DNA from 3 places in the Vibrio pomeroyi genome. Region 1 is predicted to be linked to each of the others. Evidence: predicted binding sites of a transcription regulator. Region 1 holds the regulator's gene; each other region holds the start of a gene.
What was found. Region 1 encodes MetJ, which represses methionine synthesis genes. Its sites were predicted from a motif close to TTAGACNTNTANANGTCTAA; they were not measured.

Region 1 (6,796 bases):
CCTGCTTTGAGATGTCGTTGCATCTCGGCAATTAATGATGCCGATAAACCACTTTCCAGATATTCGCCTTTCACATCCAACACTTTATTGGTGGTCGGCAGTGCGACACCCGCACGTGAAGTAAGGGTGAGATAACTGTATTTGCCTATCTGAGCATTATGCAGCGTTTCAAAAGCGGGTGTTGCTGAGCCTAACACAACCGGAATCTGTGCTTTGTGCGCACGCATGATCGCGACATCACGAGCGTGGTAGCGCAGGCTGTCTTGCTGTTTATAAGAGGCATCGTGCTCTTCATCAACAATGATGATGCCCAAGTCTGCAAACGGTGTGAACAGAGCGGAACGGGTACCAATCACAATGCCCGCTATCTTATCGCGTGCTGATAACCACGCATTCAGGCGCTCAGAATCGTTTAAACCAGAGTGAATAACCTCAACAGGCACATTAAAGCGTCGCTTAAAGCGATTAATGGTTTGTGGAGTGAGGCCGATTTCAGGTACCAAGACCAATGCCTGTTTACCCTTATCGAGTATCGGCTTGATCATATTCAGGTAGACCTCTGTCTTACCTGAGCCTGTCACACCTTCTAGTAAGAAGCAGCCGAAATCAGTCTGGCTATTGACGGTCGCGATTGCGATGGCTTGTTCTGCATTAAGCTTGGGTTTGTCTTGGTCGTTCTCAAGATCTTCAGGCCAAGGTTGGCGTTTCGGCTTTTTCTCTACCGATTCAATCCAGCCTTTTTCTTCCAACGTCTTAAGTACTGCACTGCCCACTTCTTCATCAATGAACTCTTGATGAGGAACAGGACCGTGCTCAAGCATGTGCATCACTTTGGCTTGTTTGACAGCGCGACCAAAGCCTTGCATCAGCTGATCTCTGCCTGACGGCGTCAATTGCCACTCGACCAGTGTCGCGAAGTCTGCCGCTTTGCCTTTGCGTAACGCACTCGGTAGGGCATTGGCAAAGGTTTCACCAAGCGGGTATTGATAGAACTGACTGCACCACGTTAACAGTGAGTAGACAGATTCCGGCCAAACCGGTTGGTTATCCAATAGCGCTTTAATTGGCTTGAGCTTGTCTAGCTCGAATTCGGATTCGTTAACCAGAGCCGTAACTATTCCAGTTAAGGTTTGTCGTCCAAAAGGCACAGAGACTCGTCCACCAATAATCGGAAATAGGTGGTTTGGAATCTTGTAATCGAACTGCTTGTCGAGTGGAACAGGCAGTGCCACACGGGCAATCATTGGACGCATAAAGGGACGGCTTTATCTGAGTTGACGAGAGCGAACAGTCTAAAGGATAAGGCGGTTAAATTCGAGGAGCAGTTTGAATGAGAGAGGGCAAGCTAACGCACGAAGGCAGCTATCATCCCCAAATTTCAATTAACACTTCTGCTGAAAAAGGAAATAAAGACACAATTGGTGAAAAATGTATCAAATCAGTTGATCCTGCCTTATAGATTCATTACTATACTGCGCCTTAAAGGTATGGCTTCGTCACTCTTTTGTGCGAATGCGGTGTCTTTATTTCTTTTTTAAACTACGTGTGGTGTGCGGCTTAGAATCGTATAGCGACACGGCCTACTTGAGGTTATCCCATGAAAGCTGGAATCCACCCAGAATACAAAGCAGTTACTGCTACTTGTTCTTGCGGCAACACATTTGAGTTCAACTCAACGCTAGCAAAAGAATCAATCCACCTAGACGTATGTGACAAATGTCACCCGTTCTACACTGGTAAGCAACGTATCGTAGATACTGGCGGCCGTGTTGATCGCTTCAACAAGCGTTTCGGTGCTCTTTCTAGCAAGAAGTAATTCTCGCTATTTAGACATAAAAAGGACACTTCGGTGTCCTTTTTTGTTGCCTGCAATTTGTAAAATCACTGACTTCCATCCAAGTATCCATCTCACTTAACGATAAGTTGCCTCTTTATTCTATTGCAGGGCAATTCCTTGCTTATCATTCACCACTAAAATTCCGCACGAAAGTTCAACAAGCGATAGTAATTTCAACTGCTCACTGGTCTTATTAGTAGTGAAATCTCGTTTTTTAATGAGACAGAGGCTTCAACCACCTAGGAACTTTGAAGTACATCCATTAACATGAACAAGATCCCCCAAATAATAATATCCTAGGAACCTACACCTATGTCTGAAGACAGCAGCCAAGCTCAATCCTCTCAAGAATTATCGCCTCAAGAACAATTCCGTCAGCAAGCTCTTGATTATCATGAGTTCCCGATTCCAGGCAAAATTGCCGTAGAACTGACGAAGCCTGCAAACTCTGCAGAAGACCTAGCACTTGCATACAGCCCAGGCGTGGCTGAGCCTGTTCGCGAGATCGCACAGAACGTTGATAACGTCTATAAGTACACAGGTAAAGGCAACATGGTTGCTGTTATCTCTAACGGTACAGCGATTCTTGGCCTAGGTAACCTTGGTCCTATTGCTTCTAAACCAGTAATGGAAGGCAAAGCGCTACTGTTTAAGCGTTTTGCTGGTTTAGATTCTATCGATATTGAAGTAAAACACCGCACAATCGATGAGTTCGTTGATACAGTTGCGAACATTGCAGATACATTCGGCGGTATTAACCTAGAAGACATCAAAGCACCAGACTGTTTTGAGATTGAACGTCGTCTGATTGAGCGTTGTGATGTACCAGTATTCCACGATGACCAACACGGTACAGCGATTGTAACAGCAGCAGGTATGCTGAACGCGATCGAGCTTCAAGGTAAGAAGCTAGAAGAGTGTAAGATCGTTTGTCTAGGTGCTGGCGCAGCAGCGGTTGCATGTATGGAACTACTGATTAAGTGTGGCGCTCAGCGTGAGAAGATCTACATGCTGGACCGTAAAGGTGTGATCCACACTCGTCGTGACGACCTAAACGAATACAAAGAGCTGTTCGCAAACAACACTGATAAGCGCACGCTTGAAGATGTTATCGAAGGCGCTGATCTATTCTTGGGTGTATCGGGTCCTAACCTGCTTCCAGCTGAAGCACTAACGCTGATGGCTGATAAGCCAGTTGTGTTTGCATGTTCAAACCCAGATCCAGAGATCAAGCCAGAGCTTGCTCACGAAGTTCGTTCTGACCTTATCATGGGTACAGGCCGTAGTGATTACCCTAACCAAGTAAACAACGTACTTTGTTTCCCATTCATTTTCCGTGGTGCACTAGATGTGCGTGCAAGCGAAATTAATGACGAAATGAAGTTGGCGGCGGTTAAAGCGATTCGTGAACTGGCGAAAGAAGAAGTTCCGGCTGAAGTACTGGCAGCGGCGGGTGAAACTGCACTGGAATTTGGTAAAGGCTACATCATTCCTAAGCCAATGGATCCACGTCTACTTCCTCGCGTAGCGAAAGCAGTAGCAGAAGCGGCTGTTGAGTCTGGCGTAGCTCGTATCGAGATGCCTGCTAACTATATGGCTTAATAGCTTTTTATAGCTGCTGCTCTATTGAGCGCAAAAGAATAATAAAACCGACTCATCTGAAGTCGGTTTTTTTATGTCTATCATTCACAGCGCAGTCATAAAAACAATGCACGATGTGATCAATAGGGTTCAGCTAGAGCGAATCAATAATGAAGGCAGTGACTGAGTTGTTTTTATTCTTCGTCAAACGCTTCGAACTCGATACCCATCTCTGTCATCAGTTTTTTCACTTCAGCAGGAATATCGTCTGGGCGGTCTTTACGAAGGTCTTCATCCGTTGGTAGTGGTTGGCCTGTGTACGCATGTAGAAAGGCTTCGCACAGTAGCTCACTGTTTGTTGCATGGCGTAGGTTGTTAATCTGGCGGCGAGTGCGCTCGTCAGTTAGAACCTTTAACACTTTTAGAGGGATAGAAACTGTAATTTTCTTTACTTGTTCGCTTTTCTTTCCATGCTCAGCATATGGGCTTATGTATTCACCATTCCAGTCGGCCATTGCGTACCTTCATCACTTTAGTTGTTAGAATAAATTAATAGTGGTGATTTTAGCGGGATTTACCGCCATAAGCAAAGACATATAGACGTCTAGAAGTGTTGACGTCTCACGTTTATGAAAGTAAAGTGAATAACATATATCTAACACAGCCGCAAAATGCCGACAAGCTGCTGTGATTCTCAGACGCAAAACTTGTAAGGAAGCACCTATGAGCAGCCGGAAGCCAGCAACAATCGCAGTACGTACTGGTATCGAGTCAGACACGCAACACCATGCCGTTGTCCCACCAATTTATCTTTCGACTAACTATGGGTTTCCCGCTTTTGGTGAAGTGCCAAAGTACGATTACACCCGTTCTGGTAACCCCAACCGCGGTTTATTAGAAACGGCACTGTTTGAGCTTGAATCGGGCAAAGGCGCGGTGGTCACTAACTGTGGCACCTCGGCGCTAAACTTATGGGTTTCTGCTTTCTTAGGCGGCGATGATCTTATTATCGCACCACACGACTGCTACGGCGGTACTTACCGTCTGTTTAACACTCGCTCACTCAAAGGTGACTTCAAAGTTCTGTTCGTTGATCAATCGGATCAAACGGCACTGGATGCGGCGATCGCGCTTAAGCCAAAGTTGATCTTAATTGAAACACCATCGAATCCTTTGGTTCGTGTGGTTGATATTGCAGAAACTTGTCGTAAAGCGAAAGAGGTTGGTGCTCTGGTTGCTGTCGACAACACGTTTTTGACACCGGTGTTCCAAAAGCCTTTAGAACTGGGTGCGGATTTTGTTATCCACTCAACCACAAAGTACATCAACGGACACTCGGACGTTATTGGTGGCGTTGTTGTCACCAAAACGGAAGAGCACGCTGAAGAGCTAGCGTGGTGGGGTAACTGTATTGGTGCGACCGGCACACCATTTGATAGCTACATGACTCTACGTGGTATTCGTACGCTAGGTGCGCGTATGCGAGTTCACGAAGAGAGTTCACGTGAAATTCTGGCGTCTCTGCAGCAACAAGATCTCGTCGGCACGATTTACCACCCAAGCCTTCCTGAACATCCGGGTCATGATATCGCGAAGAAGCAGCAGTCTGGCTTTGGCTCAATGCTGAGCTTCGAGTTTGCAGGCTCATTCGAGGCGCTTAAGTACTTTGTTGATAAGTTAGAGCTGTTCTCTTTAGCGGAATCTCTGGGTGGTGTGGAAAGCTTAATCTGCCACCCTGCGTCAATGACTCACCGTGCGATGGGCGAAGAAGCACTGGCAGAGGCGGGCGTTTCTCAACAGTTACTGCGTCTTTCTGTTGGTCTTGAAGATGCAGAAGACTTGATTGATGACCTCAAGCAAGCGTTTGAAAAGACACAAGGCTTTATCGCTGAAGGGGAGGGTTAATAATGGCAACCTTTCGCCAGCTACACAAATTTGGTGGCAGCAGCTTAGCGAATCCTGAGTGTTACCAGCGCGTGGTCAACATTCTTAGAGAATACTCATCAGCCACTGACTTGGTCGTGGTATCGGCAGCGGGTAAAACAACCAACCGCTTGATTGAGTTTGTTGAAGCGCTCGACAAAGATGGTCGTATTGCCCATGAATGTTTGCAAGCACTTCGTCAGTTCCAACTTGAGCTGATTGAAGCACTGCTTGAAGGTGAGTCTGCGGCTCAGCTAACGGCCACCATTCAACAAGAATTTACCGCTTTGGGTGAGCTAACGGCTCCTCTAAGCGAAGCGCAAAAAGCACAAGTGCTAGGACACGGTGAAGTTTGGTCTTCACGTCTATTAGCTGCTTTGTTGTGTCAACATGATTTACAAGCGGTTGCTCAAGATGCACGTGCCTTTTTGCGTGCAGAAGTGGGCGCTCAACCTGAAGTTGACCGCGCACGCTCTTACCCTCTGATTAAAGAAGCTTTGGCGCAGCATGCACATTGCCGCGTGGTGATTACTGGCTTTATGGCTCAAAACACTGAGGGTGAAACGGTTCTACTCGGCCGTAACGGCTCGGATTACTCTGCAACTGTGATTGGAGCATTGGCTGAGGTTGAACGCGTAACGATTTGGAGTGACGTAGCTGGTGTATACAGCGCAGACCCTCGTTTGGTCTCGGATGCGTGTTTATTGCCTCTGCTTCGTCTTGATGAAGCGAGTGAATTAGCTCGTTTAGCGGCTCCAGTGCTTCACAGTCGAACGCTACAGCCTGTGGCTCAAAGTGCTATGGACTTAAGTTTACGCTGCAGCTATCAGCCTGAGGCGGGCTCTACACAGATAGAGCGTGTATTGGCATCGGGTCGTGGCGCAAAAATTATCACATCTTTGGATGAAGTGCTTATCGTGCAGCTGACCTTTGGTCATGGGCATGACTTTGACCGTCTAGAGAGTGAAGTGCTTGAAGGGCTTAAGCGTGCTCAACTCGAGCCGCTTGCTTATGAGCTTGAACCGGATCAGCACTGTTTGCGCCTTGCTTACACAGAAGAGATCGCTGGTGGCGCTTTAGAATATCTACAAGATCACGCGATTGAAGCTGAGATTAAGCTTAAAGAGGGTTTCTCTTTGATTGCTGCCGTGGGTGCTGGCGTGACTAAGAACCCGAACCACTGTTACGGTTTCTACCAACAACTTAAGAGCTCGCCGGTTGAATTCATCTCAGAAGCTAACTCTGGCTTGAGCTTAGTGGCAGTGATTCGCAAGAGTGAAACATCAAGCCTAGTGAAAGGTATTCACTCTCAACTATTCCAAGCGCAGAAGCGTGTTGCGATTGCTTTATGTGGCAAGGGCAATATTGGTTCAAGCTGGTTAAGCCTGTTTGCTGAGCAAAAAGCGGAACTTGAAAAGCGTCGTGGAATGAACTTTGAATTAGTAGCCGTGGTTG
Region 2 (6,796 bases), 190 kb from region 1:
TGATGTTAATGGATGAAATCGGATCCATTACGATGCCAAGTTTGATCATTTTTTTCTCCTAGCCTAGATCGCCAAAACGGACTTGTAAGGCAGTAATTGCGGTTAGAGCTGCTGTCTCGGTACGAAGTACACGTGGGCCGAGTAGCGTCTCTTCAAATTTGTATTGTTCTGTCATGCCGATTTCTTCAGCTGACAAGCCACCTTCAGGACCGATCAATAGGCGTACCTTGCTGATAGGTTCTGGAAGGGTATTAATTGAGTATTTTGCTCGAGGGTGCAGGTTCAGCTTTAATGCTTCACTCGGTTCGCTACACCACTCTTCAAGTTGCATGATTGGGCGAATGACTGGAACCGTGTTACGGCCACACTGTTCACACGCCGCGATCGCAATCTTTTGCCACTGCGCGAGTTTTTTCTCGAAGCGCTTAGTATCGAGTTTAACGCCACAGCGCTCTGAAATCAGAGGGGTAATGGTGTTCACACCAAGCTCAACCGACTTTTGAATCGTAAATTCCATTTTGTCGCCACGTGAAATCACTTGGCCTAAATGTAAGTCTAACGGAGATTCATTGCTGCGCTCGATTCGCTCAGTAACATTAACCGTTACATTCTTCTTTGATACTTCAGCAATTGTCGCTGGGAATTCAGCGCCACTGCCATCAAATAGAAGAACCTCTTGACCTTCTTTCATACGAAGTACACGACCAACATGACCCGCGGCATCTTCGCCTAAAGCGAGAGAACCTAACTGGTGAATGCGTTCTGGGTGATGGATACGAGGGATTCTCATGCTGGTAAACCTATAAATATGATCATTTGGGTATTTTGTCTCTGCATAACATGGATGCTTTTAGTTGAAAAAACAAGGGTAGAGCAAGAGTTTCAGGGGCAATTCTGAAACTCTTGTTTGAGATGGTTAGGAATGTGGGTTACGCGAGCGGCGTTATTTACAAGCTGGGTAAACAAATGGGTTGTGATTACCTTGGATGGCATGAATACGCTCATCACGAGTACATTCCCACTCATCGACAGGGAACTGCTTGTTCCACGCCATCATCAGGTTGGTTTGTTGCTTAGATAGCTTGAAACCATACTCTTGGCTCATGTAAAGATAAGTACGAGCGATAGAGCCTTTTGCTCTGTCTGGCGGCATCACCTTACGTTGCTTGAAGTTGACCTGCATTTCACACTGACCATAGCTCACTCCATCCATGCCATTCCATTGACTGAAATTGTAGTTGGATCGATCACCGTTAACCTCGCCAATCGCCGGAGTTAGGTTGTGAAGGTCGGCTTCCATGGATTTGAATACTTTGTCATTACGAGTGCAATTCTTGCGTCCACCGTCTTGCCAGCACTGACGCTGGTGGCCAAATTGCCAAGCGGGCACCACGTGTTCCCATTCAATTCGACTCGCCCGTTTTTGCTGCTTTCGTACTTGATAACCACAGCCGTCAAGGTCTGGAATGCCTTTCTTTTTGTCTTTCCAAGTAATGTCACACCCACAATAGAATGAAGTCGGGTGATCAAGGTAGATCTTCACGGCTTCTTTTTTTGCTTTGGAGAATGAGCTTGGTGGAGCGGCGAAAACGCTTTGGGTTACCAATAGGCCAAATACTATTGATAAGTAAAAAGACACTGATAGGCCAAATGCTTTTGGAGTGGTTTTATGCATAGAAAAAGACTGATAAAAGTATGATAAATATCAGTCTAGCACTCAAGTGATAGATTTCTCCATTACATTTCAATCATCTACTTGTTGGAGTGCAGTTTCTTGAAGAAAAGTAAGCGGGCTACTCAATTGGACACGTGCGAGTGATAGGGCGTTAGCTGAGCTGCGTTCCTGTAAAGGCCAAGGTTTGATTGCACTGTTGGCAGCGATAGCTTGACTGGTTACGCAATACCTTGTTGTGACGTCTAATCGAAAGTGGGTAAACCGTGCAGTCGCAGCGGTATTCAAAGGTCTTGCCTTGCACTGAGGTGATCTCAAAACTGTGGGTTGTTTTGGCTGGTACGTTGAATACCTTTTCCATCACGTATTTCCACTCATTCCCGTGAGGTCTCACTCGTCCAAATACTTGATGTGTGATCAGATGTGCCAGTTCATGAGGCACCACCTCGTTAATGAAGGCATCTTCATTCTCGGCGAAGAGTACATGGTTAAGCTTAATTTCATTGAGCTGAAGGTAGGCCTTTCCCGCAGCTTTGCCTCTTAACTTGTAAGTAATGGTTGGGCATGGGAATTCACGAGAGAAATGTTGATTAGCGATAGCTAGGCACTCGGCCAACTTCTTATTTGCTCGATGTTGTTGCGGGGTGTAAGACAAACGTTGTTAACTCCAAAAAAAGGCCTCAGCGTTTAAGCTAAGGCCTCATCATAACATTGCTCGTTATTCTGGCGATAATTTATAGGTGGTGATTCTTCTTAATGATTTCGTGGTAGGCATGCCATGTACCATAACCAAGTAGTGGCATGGTGACGATCATACCAATGCCGTAGGTCGCGAAGCCCACCAGAATACCGGCACAAATAATACTTGCCCACACCACCATTGCTGGGATATTGGATTTCACGGCATTGAAGCTAGTAAAGATCGCGCTCATCACATCCACGCGTCTCTCCATCATCAATGGGATAGAAAACGCTGAGATGCTGAAGATTAGGCTAGCGATAACGAATCCAATCACAGACCCCGTGATCAAGAAGGGCGCAAACTCGGCCAGTGGCGCACCTTGTACAGATGGATACAAAGCATGCAACAGAGCGGCGATACGCATCCAAAATATCATCGCGACCATTAAGACAATCGCAAAAGCCCATTGATGGGTTGAGTTGCGAGTGATGGCTTTCATGGAGTGGAGTAGGCTGGCGTTGTGTCCTTTTTCTCTTTCCCAGGCTGCGTCATACAAGCCCAGAGCAAGAAAAGGTCCTATTAGCATGTACACAATCAAGCTTGGCATCACCACCAAGTGTGTTCCTTGCCATTGGACAAGTTGAACTATGGCGATTGCCGCTCCCATAAAGCACAAACCGTAAAATGCGCTGATTAATGGCATTCTTACTAAGTCATGCAGAGCAAGCGACAACCAATGAAAGGGTGCGGAAATACTGATTTGGTTGCAAGGAATGGTACGAGCGTAATCCTTATCGCTGACCTTGTGTTTTTTATCGTTCAGTTCGGATGGGTGCGCGGTACGAGGCATAGATCCCCCTAGTTAAATAACGTCCTAGTTATAATTCCATAAGGCTCATCGGTGTGGCTTTTGTGAGAGTTATGGTGTTGAGCTAAATTGCTCTTTGTCATCCCAGTTTTTGTTCTAGCGTGCATTTAACGAGCGTTATCAGACTGAATTAATTTAAGTTAAATGTGAGCTTGATCGCCTAGGAGTTACCTTAACTATTGTCAGTAGTGTTAGAAAACACAAATTATCGGCGGCTTTTTATACTTAGTGGTTAACGGTAAAGAAGGGCGTGAAAGAAGGGTGTTGCGAGTAAAAGTTTGGTAAGTACATAAAAATAAAGCCCTTACTAAGCAGTAAGGGCTTTAAAGAAACAAATCGCAGTGGCTAAATTATTTTAGGCCAGCGAAGTCTGCAAGGATTGCTGCTTTGTCAGTCGCTTCCCAAGGGAACTCTTCACGACCGAAGTGACCGTATGCTGCAGTCTGCTTGTAGATAGGCTGAAGAAGGTTCAGCATTTCTTGAAGACCGTATGGACGTAGGTCGAAGTTTTGACGAACAGCTTCAATGATGATTTCGTGAGCTACTTTCTCAGTACCAAACGTTTCAACCATGATAGATGTTGGATCTGCAACACCGATAGCGTAAGACAGTTGAATCTCACAACGGTCAGCCATGCCAGCAGCAACGATGTTTTTCGCAACGTAACGTGCTGCGTAAGCTGCAGAACGGTCAACTTTTGATGGATCTTTACCAGAGAAAGCACCGCCACCGTGACGAGCTGCGCCGCCGTAGGTATCAACGATGATCTTACGACCTGTTAGACCACAGTCACCCATTGGTCCACCGATTACGAAACGGCCTGTTGGGTTGATGAAGAAGTTAGTGTCTTTGTTGATCCACTCAGAAGGAAGTACTGGCTTGATGATCTCTTCCATTACTGCTTCACGTAGATCCGGAGTTGTTACTGAATCACAGTGTTGAGTAGAAAGAACAACAGCATCGATACCAACGATCTTACCTTGGTCGTACTGGAATGTTACTTGAGATTTCGCATCTGGGCGAAGGAAGTCAAGTTTGCCGCTCTTACGTACTTCAGCTTGCTTCTTAACAAGAAGGTGAGAGTAAGTAATTGGAGCTGGCATTAGGATTGGCGTTTCGTTAGTTGCGTAACCAAACATGATGCCTTGGTCGCCAGCGCCTTGCTCTTTAGGGTCTGCTTTATCAACACCTTGGTTGATGTCTGGAGACTGCTTACCAATTGTGTTTAGAACAGCACAAGAGTCAGCGTCAAAGCCCATATCAGAATGAACGTAACCAATTTCACGTACTGTTTCACGAGTGATTTCTTCGATATCAACCCATGCAGACGTTGTTACTTCACCGCCAACCATAACCATGCCGGTTTTTACGTAAGTCTCACAAGCAACACGTGCTTTTGGATCTTGTTCCAAGATGGCATCAAGAACAGCATCAGAGATTTGGTCTGCAATTTTATCTGGATGGCCTTCTGAAACAGATTCAGAAGTGAATAGGTGCTTAGCCATGAGAGCTCCACTTTTAGGTTTTGGTGTAAATAGTTTTATGGCGTCGCAAGCTAGGAAGCGCCGCCATTAAATACAGTATATTTTGTAGGTGTTTCTACATCTAGACGGCTATTCTAAATTCCAGCGGTCGAATTACAAGCTCTTTTTTATGATATGTCATAACTAAACGTTTGCGTATCGTTTGAGATAAGCCGTTGCTAAGTGATGTAAATGATCGAAAATTGCGAAAAATGACCGTTAAAATGCCAGTAAAACGTTTGCAGTCGCTATAGTCGTTTGAGAGAATACCCGCGCTAATAAAAATGAAAACTTTAGCATCAATCTCTTTTTTAAATCGCTTATGTATCCAGGAGCAGACATGCCTTCTCGTAAAGATCTAGCCAATGCAATCCGCGCACTTAGCATGGACGGTGTTCAACAAGCAAATTCAGGCCACCCAGGCGCACCTATGGGCATGGCTGACATCGCTGAAGTTCTTTGGCGTGGCCACTTGAACCACAACCCAGCAAACCCAGAGTGGGCTGACCGCGACCGTTTTATCCTGTCTAACGGCCACGGTTCAATGCTGATTTACTCTCTGCTTCACCTTGCAGGTTACGAGCTTTCAATTGAAGACCTTAAAAACTTCCGTCAACTTCACTCTAAGACTCCAGGTCACCCAGAGTACGGTTACGCTCCTGGTATCGAGACAACTACTGGTCCTCTAGGTCAAGGCATCACTAACGCTGTTGGTATGGCAATGGCTGAGAAAGCACTGGCTGCACAGTTCAACAAAGAAGGCCACGACATCGTAGACCACTACACTTATGCATTCATGGGTGATGGCTGTCTGATGGAGGGTATCTCTCACGAAGCATGTTCTCTAGCAGGTACGCTAGGTCTAGGTAAACTGGTAGCTTTCTGGGATGACAACGGCATTTCTATCGATGGTGAAGTTGAAGGTTGGTTCTCGGACGATACACCTAAGCGTTTTGAAGCATACGGCTGGCACGTAATCCCAGCGGTAGACGGTCACGATTCTGATGCTATTAACGCTGCGATTGAAGCGGCTAAAGCGGATCCTCGTCCAACGCTTATCTGTACTAAAACTATCATCGGTTTTGGTTCTCCAAACAAAGCGGGTACGCACGACTGTCACGGTGCTCCACTAGGCGCTGATGAAATCACAGCAACTAAAGCTGCACTTGGTTGGGAGCACGGTCCTTTCGAAATCCCAGCTGATATCGCAGCTGAGTGGAATGCGAAAGAAGCAGGCGCAGCGAAAGAAGCAGCGTGGAATGCTAAATTTGACGCATACGCAGCGGCTTACCCAGAGCTAGCAGCAGAATTCAAACGTCGTACTAACGGTGAACTTCCAGCTGAGTGGGAAGAAAAAGCAAATGCAATCATTGCTGATCTTCAAGCTAACCCAGCAAACATCGCTTCACGTAAAGCATCTCAAAACGCACTAGAAGCGTTTGGTCAAATGCTTCCAGAATTCATGGGCGGCTCTGCTGACCTTGCGCCTTCTAACCTAACTATGTGGTCTGGTTCTAAGTCTCTTGAAGCAACTGACTTCTCTGGTAACTACATCCACTACGGCGTACGTGAATTCGGTATGACGGCTATCATGAACGGTATCGCTCTGCACGGTGGTTTCGTACCATACGGCGCTACTTTCCTAATGTTCATGGAATACGCGCGTAACGCAATGCGTATGGCTGCTCTGATGAAAGTTCAGAACATCCAAGTTTACACGCACGACTCTATTGGTCTTGGTGAAGATGGTCCTACTCACCAACCGGTTGAGCAGATCGCATCTCTACGTTTGACTCCAAACATGAGCACATGGCGTCCATGTGACCAAGTTGAATCTGCAGTCGCTTGGAAACTGGCTATTGAGCGTAAAGATGGTCCTTCATCTCTAATCTTCTCTCGTCAAAACCTTGCACAACAAGATCGTAACGCTGAGCAAGTCGCTAACATCGCTAAGGGTGGTTACATCCTGAAAGATTGTGAAGGCAAGCCAGAGCTAATCATCATTGCAACAGGTTCTGAAGTTGAGCTTGCAGTTGAAGCTGCTGCACAAC
Region 3 (6,796 bases), 580 kb from region 1:
CTCTAGCATTTATGCTAGAGCCTTTTTGCTTTTTGAATCTAATACATTTTCAGAGCAGCGAATTCCCCGACTTACCCAAATAGCGCGTATTGGGAGTCTAAACTTCCACCCCTGCCGTATCTAAAACCTCAGCAGAAATATTGAGGCTTTTTTGTATCTGGTATTTTTTTCAAAATGGTTTGGGATTACCCTTAACCTTTTTAGAGCTATACCGCAGAAGCTACAGCGGTATAGCTAGCAAAACTCGAAAGCGAATATCTTAGCTTCTTGGCGTTGATCTAATGGAGTAAATCTAATTAACACCATGCAACTCTAATCCTTTGAGTAGTCGATAGCCGGATAATTAGGCTGACCTCTTCTTTTTTGATGTATCACCTGCTTTAGCTAGCTTAAATTGTCGTTACTCTCCCCCCTAACTCTAAAATGATTTGCTCCTCACTCGTTTATCACCACTTTTACTTAATTTGAAATTACTGGTTTAGGTTGCTGACAGTCATTTAGTCTATTAGCCCTAATATCTATATTTTTTTAGTTTTGGGTTCTATCAAAGCGAATTATAGGCAACGAGCTTAGCTGCTTTAAAGCTTGTTTAGTTAGTACTCTCGCGCAGTTTATGATTTGGGAATACAGAGAAGTCATGATTGAATTGAGTTAGCTCTTCTTGGCCAAAAGAAAATAGAAGACTGTGAGAATTTTGAAGCAAAATAAGACGGGTATGGTGACTTGAGAGAAGGGTGATAAATGGATATAAAAAAGGCCGCTTAAGTAAGCGGCCTATGTTCACAAATTCGGAGTGTTAATCTAACTCTTTCTCGGCTTGTTTCGCTTTCTCTATCATAGGAGTAATTGTTGAGCCTTGAACCAGAATCGAGAACACCACGACGGCATAGGTCATGACAAGGATGATCTCTTTTACATCGATGAGCTTATCTTCAATCACCCAGATACCTGATGGTATTGAGAGTGCCATGGCTAGTGCTAAGCCACCGCGTAAGCCGCCCCAAGTTAGAATCTTAATCGACCATGGGTTGTACGTTCTAAAGCGTTTGAATCCGATATAGGACAAGAAAACACTTAGGTAGCGCGCACTCAATACTAGAGGAACTGCGAATGCCATTAAAATCCAGTCTTCTTGGTGGAATTTGAACAGCAGCATCGACATACCGATCAATAAGAATAGTACGCCATTTAAGAACTCATCTATCAACTCCCAGAAGTGGTCTAGGTGATCCTCACTTTCTTTAGAGAATCCGATAAAGCGCGTCCAGTTACCAATCATAATACCTGATACCACCATCGCTAATGGACCTGACACATGTAGAACTTCTGCGAAGGCATAACCGGCCGTCGGGATGCCGATGGTTAGCAGTAATTCCATCGAGTGGTCATCGGTGTTACTGATCAGATAATGGAATATCAAACCTAAAGCAAATCCGTAGACGATACCGCCAATAGCCTCTTGGACGAATAACATTGTCACACTGCCTACTGTCGGCGCCTCTGTACCAAACGCAATGGTGAACAAAGTTACGAAGATAACTAAACCAAAGCCATCATTAAATAGAGACTCTCCTTCGATTTGAGTTGAGATTCGTCTTGGAGCGTCAAGTTTCTTCACTATCGCTAACACTGCTATTGGATCGGTAGGAGAGATTAGAGAACCAAAGAGTAAGCAATAAATCAGATCAAATTGAATACCGATGAACTGACAGAATCCATAGAGCACAAAGCCGATAAAGAATGTTGAAAACAGCGTAGCGCCAAGTGCGAGTACCGTTATTTCCCACTTCTGGTCTTTTAGATTCGGTAATTTAATCCCCAACCCGCCAGCAAAAAGCAGGAAGCCAAGTATTCCTTTGAGTAGGAAGTCTTCAAAGTTGATACTGGCAACGGTTTCTGAGGCGATGTCAGCCAGTTGGAACCAATTGTTTTGTCCTGCAATGATAATCAATAGAGACAGCATCATTGAGCCAGCAGTGATGGCGATGGTTGTCTGCATTTTACCAATTTTGGTATTCACGAAAGCAATGAGCATTGCCGCTGCGGATAAGAAACATAAGGTGTAATAGACCGACATTGGGATTCCAACATGTAACAAAGTATGAGTGTGAATTTTCGTTGTCTCATGCTCAAATAGCAAACATTTTTTTGTCATGAGTCGGTAATCAATTTCCTTTTTAGACGTCTAGACTCCTTTTTAATGTGTGATAGGATGGAAGGATAATTAAAGGAATGAGGTTGTACCGTGGGAAGTAATGTAAGGCAAAAGATTGACGCTCTGTTGAAGCAACGAATTTTACTGATTGATGGTGGCATGGGCACCATGATTCAGGACTATAAATTGGAAGAGCAAGACTATCGTGGTGAACGCTTTGCTGATTGGCATAGTGACCTAAAAGGTAACAATGACCTTTTAGTGCTGACACAACCTCAGCTTATCAAAGATATCCATTCACAATATTTGGAAGCTGGGGCTGACATCCTCGAAACCAATACCTTTAACGCTACAACCATTGCTATGGCCGACTATGATATGGAAAGTCTTAGTGAAGAAATCAACTTTGCTGCCGCCAAGCTTGCCCGTGAAGCTGCTGATGAGTGGACAGCAAAGACCCCAGAAAAACCTCGCTTTGTAGCGGGTGTATTAGGTCCGACTAACCGTACTTGTTCTATCTCTCCAGATGTTAATGATCCGGGTTATCGTAATGTTAGCTTTGATGAGTTGGTCGAAGCATACTCCGAATCGACTCGTGCTCTTATTAAAGGCGGTTCAGATCTAATTCTTATTGAAACTATCTTCGATACACTAAACGCCAAAGCGTGTGCTTTTGCTGTGGAATCTGTTTTCGAAGAAGTGGGTATCACTTTACCTGTAATGATCTCAGGTACCATTACTGATGCATCAGGTCGTACACTTTCAGGTCAAACAACAGAAGCTTTCTACAACGCCCTTCGTCATGTTAAACCTATCTCGTTTGGTTTGAACTGTGCATTAGGCCCTGACGAATTGCGTGAGTATGTCGGTGAGATGTCTCGTATCTCTGAGAGCTATGTTTCTGCTCACCCTAATGCAGGTTTGCCTAACGCATTTGGTGAGTATGATCTTTCACCCGAAGATATGGCTGAACATGTTAAAGAGTGGGCTGAAAGTGGTTTCTTGAATTTGATTGGTGGCTGTTGTGGTACCACGCCAGAGCATATTCGCCAAATGGCGGAAGCGGTTGAAGGTGTTCCCCCTCGTCAGTTGCCCGACCTACCAGTATCGTGTCGTCTATCTGGTTTAGAACCTCTGACCATCGCGAAAGAATCTCTGTTTGTAAACGTTGGTGAACGTACCAATGTTACTGGCTCTGCCCGTTTCAAGCGCTTGATCAAAGAAGAGCTTTACGATGAAGCCTTGAGTGTCGCTCGCGAACAAGTTGAAAATGGCGCTCAGATCATCGATATCAACATGGATGAAGGGATGCTGGACGCTGAAGCGTGCATGGTTAAATTCCTTAATCTATGTGCTTCTGAACCAGAGATTTCAAAAGTACCAGTAATGGTCGACTCTTCAAAATGGGAAGTTATCGAAGCTGGCCTTAAGTGTATTCAGGGTAAAGGTATCGTTAACTCGATCTCTCTGAAAGAAGGCAAAGAGAAGTTCGTAGAGCAAGCCAAGTTAGTTCGTCGTTATGGTGCAGCCGTCATCGTGATGGCTTTTGACGAAGTTGGTCAGGCTGATACTCGAGAACGCAAAGTAGAGATCTGTACTAATGCCTATAACATTCTTGTTGATGAAGTTGGCTTCCCACCTGAAGACATTATCTTTGACCCGAACATTTTCGCGGTTGCGACTGGCATCGATGAGCATAACAACTATGCGGTCGATTTCATCGAAGCTGTGGGAGATATCAAACGCGATCTCCCTCATGCGATGATCTCTGGTGGCGTGTCGAACGTGTCGTTCTCATTCCGTGGCAATAATTATGTTCGTGAAGCAATCCATGCAGTATTCCTATATCACTGTTTTAAGAATGGTATGGATATGGGCATCGTAAACGCTGGTCAGTTAGAAATTTATGATAACGTTCCAGAAGATCTGCGTGATGCTGTTGAAGATGTTGTATTGAACCGTCGTGATGATTCGACGGAACGCTTGCTTGATATGGCAACCGAGTACCTAGAGCGAGCAGTTGGTAAGGTTGAAGATAAATCAGCTTTAGAATGGCGAACTTGGCCTGTCGAGAAGCGCTTAGAGCACTCTTTGGTAAAAGGTATTACCGACTTTATTATTGAAGATACCGAAGAAGCTCGCGTCAATGCCTCTCGTCCTATTGAAGTGATTGAAGGTCCTCTAATGGACGGCATGAACGTTGTAGGTGACCTATTTGGTGAAGGTAAGATGTTCTTACCACAGGTAGTTAAGTCTGCACGTGTAATGAAGCAGGCTGTTGCCCATTTAGAGCCATTCATCAATGCGTCTAAAGAAGTGGGTGCGACTAACGGTAAGATTCTGTTAGCGACCGTTAAAGGCGATGTTCACGATATCGGCAAAAATATCGTTGGCGTGGTTCTGCAGTGTAACAACTACGAAATTATCGACTTAGGTGTGATGGTTTCTTGTGAAAAGATTCTTAAGGTCGCTAAAGAAGAGAACGTCGATATTATTGGCTTATCTGGTTTGATCACGCCATCTCTTGATGAAATGGTACACGTTGCTAAAGAGATGGAAAGACAAGGCTTTAAGCTTCCTCTATTGATTGGTGGCGCGACCACCTCTAAAGCGCACACCGCGGTGAAGATTGAACAAAACTATTCTGAGCCAGTAGTTTACGTAAATAATGCCTCACGTGCTGTAGGTGTTTGTACTTCTCTACTTTCTGATGAATTGAAACCCGCTTTCGTTGAGAAGTTGGATATCGATTATGATCGCGTTCGTGATCAACATAATCGTAAGAAGCCTCGCACTAAGCCTGTGACACTTGAAAAAGCTCGGGCTAATAAAGTGGCGATCGATTGGGATGCTTATACACCACCAGCACCAGCTAAGCCGGGAGTGCACATTTTCAATGACTTCGATGTGGCTACGTTACGTCACTACATCGACTGGACACCGTTCTTTATGACGTGGTCATTGGTTGGTAAGTACCCAGCTATTCTTGAGCATGAAGAAGTGGGCGAAGAAGCGAAACGTTTATTCAAAGACGCGAACGATCTGTTAGATCGTGTGGAGAAAGAGAAACTACTTGAAGCTCGAGGTATGTGTGCCATGTTCCCTGCCAACAGTGTCGGTGATGACATTGAAGTGTATACCGATGAATCTCGTACTGAGGTGTTAAAGGTTCTGCATAACCTTCGCCAACAGACAGAGAAACCAAAAGGCTTTAACTACTGTTTGTCTGATTACATCGCTCCAAAAGAAAGCGGTAAAGCGGACTGGATTGGTGGTTTTGCGGTAACTGGCGGTATTGGTGAACGTGAATTGGCTGATGAATACAAAGCGAATGGCGATGATTACAATGCCATCATGATCCAAGCGGTCGCTGATCGATTGGCTGAAGCGTTCGCGGAGTACCTGCATAAAGAAGTGAGAAAGGATATTTGGGGTTACTCGCCAGATGAAGACTTATCGAACGATGATTTGATTCGTGAGAAATACCAAGGCATTCGTCCTGCTCCAGGTTACCCTGCTTGCCCAGAGCATACCGAGAAAGGTACGTTGTGGGAGTTAATGGATGTCGAGAAAGCGATTGATATGTCATTAACGTCGAGCTATGCGATGTGGCCTGGTGCTTCTGTGTCTGGTATGTACTTTTCACACCCAGATGCTCGATACTTTGCTATTGCACAGATTCAACAGGATCAAGTGGATAGCTATGCCGATCGTAAAGGCTGGGATATGTTGGAAGCTGAGAAGTGGTTAGGTCCAAACATTAACTAGTTTGAATCTATGACGACCTTTGATTCGTAAAGTAAAAAAGAGAAAGGGTTGCTTAATAGCAACCCTTTTGTATTTGTGGTTTAGTTATCTATCTGTCGATGATAAAAGGGCTTTCTACTCAAATAATTCTTGGTGAAGTTTCTGAATCGCTAGCTTAGACACAGACTCATTCAGCAGGAAGCACAGGTTATGAGGGCTTGCTCCGTAACAAATCATTCGCAGGTTGAAGTCTTCTAGAGTGCCGAACACCTGCTTTGCATAGCCTTTGCTTTCGCTCATGTTGTTACCAATAAGAGCAACCAGGCACAGGTCATGCTCAATATCGACAGAACACAGTTCTTCAAGCTCAATACGCGCTGCTTCTGGTAATTCGGGAGCACCACCTGATGTGTCTGTTTGATCCAGTGTCAGTGAAACGCTGATCTCTGATGTGGTGATAAGATCGACGGAGATCTTATGTTTAGCAAGGATCTCAAACACTTTCGCAAGGAAACCGTAAGCATGGAACATATTAGCGCTTCGCAATGTAACCATGGTTTGATTGCAGCGTAGGGCAAGTGCTCTGAATAGAGGAGAGCTTTCTACTTGCTGGCGAATCCAAGTTCCACCTAATTCTGGTGCTTTTGAAGAACCGACAAATACTGGAATTTGATGGCGCAGTGCAGGAACGAGAGTCGATGGGTGTAAGATCTTCGCGCCAAAGTTTGCCATTTCCGATGCTTCACTGAAGCTGATCTCTGGGATAGGAGAAGCTTTAGGTGCAATACGTGGATCGGTAGTATAGATACCCGGAACATCAGTCCAGATCTCTAAGCCAATCGCTTGTACAGATTCTGCAATAAGCGCTGCTGAGTAATCGCTGCCACCGCGGCC

Region 2: a site for MetJ is predicted at 4,820-4,839, ahead of metK (methionine adenosyltransferase). Genes of this name have one in related genera too.
Region 3: a site for MetJ is predicted at 2,178-2,197, ahead of metH (methionine synthase). Genes of this name have one in related genera too.

Annotation. Positions count from the first base shown of each region.
Region 1 is NZ_AP025506.1:3,354,175-3,360,970, reverse strand. It holds gene priA (primosomal protein N') at 1-1,253, opposite strand, end outside; gene rpmE (50S ribosomal protein L31) at 1,598-1,816, shown strand; gene OCV12_RS14905 (malic enzyme-like NAD(P)-binding protein) at 2,150-3,439, shown strand; gene metJ (met regulon transcriptional regulator MetJ) at 3,613-3,933, opposite strand; gene OCV12_RS14895 (O-succinylhomoserine (thiol)-lyase) at 4,142-5,323, shown strand; gene OCV12_RS14890 (bifunctional aspartate kinase/homoserine dehydrogenase II) at 5,326-6,796, shown strand, end outside.
Region 2 is NZ_AP025506.1:3,163,510-3,170,305, reverse strand. It holds gene gshB (glutathione synthase) at 1-49, opposite strand, end outside; gene rsmE (16S rRNA (uracil(1498)-N(3))-methyltransferase) at 59-790, opposite strand; gene OCV12_RS13845 (endonuclease) at 944-1,675, opposite strand; gene OCV12_RS13840 (SprT family zinc-dependent metalloprotease) at 1,827-2,327, opposite strand; gene OCV12_RS13835 (DUF2189 domain-containing protein) at 2,407-3,204, opposite strand; gene metK (methionine adenosyltransferase) at 3,573-4,727, opposite strand; gene tkt (transketolase) at 5,086-6,796, shown strand, end outside.
Region 3 is NZ_AP025506.1:299,742-306,537, forward strand. It holds gene OCV12_RS01420 (cation:proton antiporter) at 797-2,077, opposite strand; gene metH (methionine synthase) at 2,246-5,923, shown strand; gene lysC (lysine-sensitive aspartokinase 3) at 6,038-6,796, opposite strand, start outside.